Regions from separate parts of the Paenibacillus sp. 203 genome, predicted to be linked through region 2. Evidence: riboswitches for the same ligand, from Rfam matches in the RefSeq annotation. Region 2 holds a riboswitch; the other holds the start of a gene.
What was found. A riboswitch is a leader RNA that binds a small molecule or an ion and turns the genes downstream of it on or off. The one in region 2 is predicted to bind ZMP and ZTP.
Positions count from the first base shown of each region.

Region 1 (3,111 bases), on a different contig from region 2:
CTACGGCTGCATTAATATAACTCCACTCTTCATCGTGCTCAAAATACGAATCCTCAAATTGATGTTGTACATAGAACAACCAGATGCCCAACATACCGGATACAAAAAAGATAGGTGCCTGTACCAGAAGGAAGGCCTGCCATCCAATAGCCCAGCACAACAGTGCATACAATGCAACGATGGATATATTCGTCACATGAGTGTTCATTTTTTCCTTGCGTTTGGCTGTCTTGATATTAAAGCGATAGGAAATCAAAAAAGTATAGATCGGACCTAGTCCGAACATAACCCAAGGATTTCGATATATGCGATAGGCCAGCCGTGTCCATGTGGAAGCCTCTGTGTACTCTTCTACCGTGAGCACCCACATGTCACCTGTGCCTCTTTTATCCAGATTACTGCTGGTTGCATGGTGGATCGCATGACTATTTTTCCATTGATGATAAGGACAGAGCGTAATAATACCTGTAATCGTTCCCACAATGTCGTTCAGCTTGCGGCTTTTGAAGAAGGATTGATGACCACAATCATGAAAAATAATAAACGTCCGTACCACAAACCCCGATGCAACAATGGCAATGGGAAGCGTCAGCCAGTACGAAACCGACAGGCTAAGATAAGCAGCATACCACAATAGGATCAGTGGACCCAAAGTATTGATGAGTTGCAGAACGCTGGATTTCGTGTTTATTTTCTCGTAGGGAGCCATATTTTTTTTTAATTGGGCTAATGGGAGTTGTGTCATACTCATTATGATCCTCCTTTAAAATGACGCCTATACCTTGATCCTGTTAGGCGTACATGTTGATCTAATCTCAGTATAAGGTGAAGACTGTAGACGCTGTAGTCATAAACGTCAGCTCGGGTATATGACATTTGTCATATAGACAAGTAACATAATCCCTTTTCCAAATGTTCGCGGGTTTCTTTTCTGAGGATTATTTGTTAAAATATAAGCTATAATAACGCTGTATGTGACTGGCGAAGTCAGTGGAATGAACCACGAGGGAGCATACAAAAAAAGCGTACCGTTCGCCTGGGAGAAGTATTTGCAGAGGATTCGTCTGTCTTGACGACCTTGTGCAAATACTTTTTTTCGTTTACAAGACCATGACAACCTGTTGATAAATCACGCGATAAATTCAGAGGAGGCTCGGACTATGGCTATTATCATGAAATCCAAAGAAGCAGCTGAGCAAGTATATGCAACGATCCGTTCACAGGTAGAAGAAATGAAGCAGCAAGGACACCGTCCCCATCTGGCGACACTATTGGTAGAAGGCGATCCGGCTTCTGCCTACTATGCCCGGACCAAGCAAAAAGTAGCGGAGAAGCTGGGCATCTCATTTCATCTTCATACTTTTGATCGTCATGTTAGCGAAACCGAGCTACTGCACCTGATCGGCAGTCTGAACAATGCACCCCATGTACATGGCATTATGCTGGAACTGCCGCTTCCCCAACATCTTTCCGCCTCCGTTATTAAACAATCCATCGCCCCCTACAAGGATATTGATGGGATTACACCTGATAACAAGCTGGCTACCGTAACAGGTGACGCAGGACTATATCCCGCAACACCACAAGCCTGTATCGAGCTGCTCAAGCATTACGGTCACACATTGGCAGGCAAAAATGTCACTCTCGTGGGCATCGGACAGACAGTGGGACTTCCCCTTTTCCACATGTTGCAAAGAGAAAATGCCACCGTTACCGCCTGTCATGCAGGAACACGTGATATTGCAGAGCATCTGAGCCATGCAGACATTGCCTTCGTCGCAGTCGGATGCCCTGATGTGATTACACAGGATATGGTTCATCCCGGTCTGATTTTGGTAGATGCGGGAATTAATGAGACGCTAGAGGGAAAAATAGTGGGGGATGCCGCTTTAGACGTTGGGGAAAAGGTCCATGCCATTTCTCCGGTTCCCGGCGGCGTTGGCACCTTAACAACTGCGATTTTGTATAAAAATCTGCTCAAAGCAATACATCTGCAACACTACTCCAGAGAGGTGGTCTATTCATGAGTGAACTGTCGTGGAATCATTCCATCGGGCATTTTCTAAAAGAGGCTGCAAGTGCAGCGCCTACCCCCGGCGGAGGAAGTGTATCCGCACTGGCTGCGGCACTAGGCGCGGCTATGACCTCCATGACCGCCAACCTTTCACAAGGAGAAAAATATGCGCATATCCATGAACAAATCACGGACGTCATTAGCAGCATGGAAAGATTGTCTGCACATTGTGAGGAACTAATGGTCGCAGACATCCAATCCTTTGAACAGTACATGACCGCGCTGCGTTTGCCCAAGGAAACGGACGAAGAGAAGCGCTATCGTACCCATTCCTTACAGACAGCGGTGATCGCTGCCATTGAGGTACCCATGCGCCTGCTGGAAGTATGCCGGGACGGATTGTCGCAAGCCTACAACATTGTGGAAATGTCCAATAAAAATGTGATTTCGGATCTTGGCATCGGCGCGATCTTGTTCGAAGCCGCCGCTCAATCTGCCCTGCTTACCGTCGATATTAACCTTGCTTCGCTGAAAGATTTGGATGTCAAATACTCCTATGAGACCAAGACAGCCGCACTCATCCGTGAAATCGGACAGATCAAAGAACAAACCTTGTTGATGGTGCGCAGTCGAATAGCGAATTAGATTGCTCATAACCGTGTTTAACCTGTTCGAACCAACATATTCTGCTTACTCATTAAAAATAGCCTCCAAATCCATCTCTAATCGTGGGTTTGGAGGTTATTTTATTGAAATTCATACATTTTGGAAAACTTTTCTATATAATCTACGTCTATGGATAGGGGGATACATTGATCAAGAAATGAGGAAAATCGTATGAAAAGACGGGCTCTATTACTCAGTATAATCACGTTATTGCTGCTCAGTCCCAGTGTATGGGCGGCCGGAGATAACTCCACATCCCATATTCGCGCCTATGATTCCGGGAGTCTGATTCAGTCTGATGGAAGCTTGTGGCTGTGGGGTTATAATCAATCCGTACCGACTCGTGTAGAGGGTAAGCCGGACGTTGTAAAAACATTTTCTAATATCATCAACGAGGGCGATCTGGTATTTACCTTACAAGACCACTCTGC
Region 1 is NZ_JAXCHD010000008.1:165,399-168,509, reverse strand. It holds gene WA407_RS19285 (fatty acid desaturase) at 1-751, opposite strand, end outside; ZMP/ZTP riboswitch at 965-1,049, shown strand; gene WA407_RS19280 (bifunctional 5,10-methylenetetrahydrofolate dehydrogenase/5,10-methenyltetrahydrofolate cyclohydrolase) at 1,161-2,027, shown strand; gene WA407_RS19275 (cyclodeaminase/cyclohydrolase family protein) at 2,024-2,659, shown strand; gene WA407_RS19270 (stalk domain-containing protein) at 2,852-3,111, shown strand, end outside.
Region 1: linked by a shared signal. The riboswitch ahead of WA407_RS19280 (bifunctional 5,10-methylenetetrahydrofolate dehydrogenase/5,10-methenyltetrahydrofolate cyclohydrolase) and the one ahead of WA407_RS02400 (TIGR01440 family protein) in region 2 are both predicted to bind ZMP and ZTP.

Region 2 (3,111 bases):
GCGTTTTGTGTGTCGTTGTTGTTACAAATTGGGCATGCGGAACTGGACTTGGGTGAATTCCCGCTGCCACGAGACCAGCGATATGTGCCATATCCACCATAAACAGAGCGCCTACATCATTGGCAATGGAAGCAAAAGCTTCAAAATCAATAGTACGCGGATATGCACTCGCGCCAGCTACAATCAGACGAGGGCGGTGCTTAAAGGCTGCCTTGCGCACTTCATCGTAGTCGATGCGGAAGTTGTCTTCGCGTACACCGTAAGCAGCAAAGTTATACAACAAGCCGGAAGCGTTAACCGGACTTCCGTGTGTTAAATGGCCACCATGCGCCAAATTCATACCCAGTACAGTATCTCCAGGTTTGAGAGCTGCCAGATACACCGCCATGTTGGCTTGTGCTCCAGAGTGAGGCTGCACGTTAGCATGCTCGGCGCCGAACAATTCTTTTGCGCGGTCACGTGCGATGTCTTCAACGATATCTACATGTTCACAGCCACCATAGTAGCGTTTGTTCGGATAACCTTCAGCATATTTATTCGTCAGCACGGAGCCCATGGCTTCCATTACTGCTTCACTGACAATGTTCTCGGATGCGATTAGCTCGATATTGTGGCGTTGTCGTTTCAGTTCAAGTCCCATTGCTTCCATCACTGCCGGGTCACTTTTACGCAGGTGTTCCATCATGATTGATTACTCCCTCTCCATAGTCAATTGTTGGGTATACAAGCAAACGCCTGCTCCTCTGTTGGGTACCTCATCATCAATGCAAAAAAGATTAGTACAAGAATGCCGCCATGCCAAATGCTAATCGCAGTTTCCGCCGACTTCTTGCTCCAGACTATACACTGCCCGTTGTCCACCAATAAGTGGTGGACGGGTGAATGCCGCTGTCACACGTGCTTCGCCAATCCAGCGAAGACTTGGGCGAAATGGAACAGCAATGGGTCGCAGATGCATGCCAATCAGCGTTTCGCCGATGTCTATCCCGGCATGGGCCTGCACGTTCGCCGCCAAACACGCGTCACTCATAGAACGATAGGCGACGGTGGCCATAGAGCCTCCTGCTGTACGAACAGGAACAGCTGCAACCTCCATCAGTCCCAATCGCTCCAGCACAGCCCGTTCAACGACCAGCGCTCGGTTCAAATGCTCACAGCATTGAAACGCCACATCAAAGCCATACTCCCTGCGAACGGACTCTACTCCAGACAACAGTTGCTGAGCCACATCGAGCGCTCCCGCCGTACCAATCCGACTTCCAGCCACTTCACTTGTGCTAACGCCAATAACCAGCAGGCGACCAGCCTTGAGACTGGCTGCTTCTGCGATTTCCCGCACAACAGAAGTGGTCTGTGCTTCTAGCGAAATCTCATGATCCAATTGTCCCACTATTGGAACCTCCTTTGGTTGAACAGCCTCTCAGAGACTAGGCACGGTCTCATGCCCCAAATTCAACACACTCTCTCCTGATCACAATCTGACTATATTATAGCCGATGTTTCAGATTTCGAGCAGAAAAAATGGAAGAACCTTTAAAGGAATCAACTCTCAGCTAAAAATCTGGCATAACTTGTATATGAAAAAAAGAGCAGTCCACACCTATGTGGAATTGCTCTTTTGCCCAGGCGACCGGCCGTATATCCGATGCTCCATCGTGGTTAATCCCACTTTTGTCGCCAGTTACATCGGATTCTCATTTTTCCACCTTATCTTAACGGATTAGCGGCCGAAAATCAACAGATTCCGTACAAAACAGATGAGTAATACTAATTTTATTCGGAAGAAGCCTTTAGCTTGTCCAGCAGCTTATGCAGCGCCGTACGGATTTCCGCAGCTGTGACATCGTAGTCTTCTCGCGAACCGCCAAACGGATCTGAAATATCAAAGCCCGGAATCCGTTGGTGTAATTCAATCATTCGTTCACGCTCCTGCGCCGATAGCTCTTGTCCAAGTGAAGCCATCAACTGCTGTGAAGCATATAAACCATCCAACTCCTGTACATCATTCAACACCGCATCCCGGTTCTCCACATATTCCTTAAGTGTAAATACTTTGCCCGCCGTTTGGGGAAAGCGTTGAATTACGTGCTGTTTATGTCCTTGCGTCAAGGTTAAGATCAGATGCGCCCACCCGGCAAGCCCGTCGCTCAAAGGGGTTGAAGTGATCTGATCGGATATATCGTGATCACGTAGAACCGCCTCTGCATGTCGGGATATCGGTGTGCCTTCCATCGCGGCTACTCCCGCAGAACGCACTTCCAGTTCTAGCCCATGCTCAGCAGCCAACTTACGCAGCATGCCTTCAGCCATTGGACTGCGACAGGTATTTCCTGTGCATACGAATAAGATATTCTTCAACGTTTTCACCCCCCGTATGTTAAAAAATATATAAACAGAGGATTACTATAATCCTAATCCTTTACGATAACCCTGCACTTATTTTACACTGTCTACACTAAAATCAAAACATAAACATAAAGCCGAATGCCAACAAAATGGCACCACCCACTGCTTCCCCATAATCTCCTAGATTACGGCTGACCTTGCGACCCAGCAGCAGGCCCAGCATCGCCATTGCTCCCCCGCAAAAACCAAACGCCAGAACGGACAGCACCAGATCACTTTGGAACATACCCAGTGACACTCCTACAGAAAATGAGTCAACGCTCACCCCAAGTGCAAACAGCAAAAGGCCTAAAGGCGAACGATGATCCAATACCTGTACGCCGTCTCCTTTAAAGGAATTATACACCATATGCCCGCCCAAAAGGATGAGTAGACCCCCTGCGAAGTAGGCCGTCACATGACCTAATAAAGAACTCATATAATGGCCTGTGAACATTCCCAGTAATGGCATCAGAATGTGAAAAAAGCCAATGACAGTACTGATGCGCAGCACGTCTCGCAGGCGTATCCCCTTCATGCCGATCCCTACGCCCAGCGATAACGCATCCATTCCTAGCGCTACCGCCATGATCAGAATCGTTACAACCTGCCCGGCATGGGCAGAGGCTGCCAGCATACTCCATCCCTCCATTATCCGTCTGTTCTTGTACACGTTATGCGGACAAGGGGCAAATCAGTACAAGCATGTACTGAAAGTACCCAATA
Region 2 is NZ_JAXCHD010000001.1:505,310-508,420, reverse strand. It holds gene glyA (serine hydroxymethyltransferase) at 1-685, opposite strand, end outside; gene WA407_RS02400 (TIGR01440 family protein) at 806-1,393, opposite strand; ZMP/ZTP riboswitch at 1,614-1,695, opposite strand; gene WA407_RS02395 (low molecular weight protein arginine phosphatase) at 1,774-2,358, opposite strand; gene WA407_RS02390 (manganese efflux pump MntP) at 2,462-3,022, opposite strand.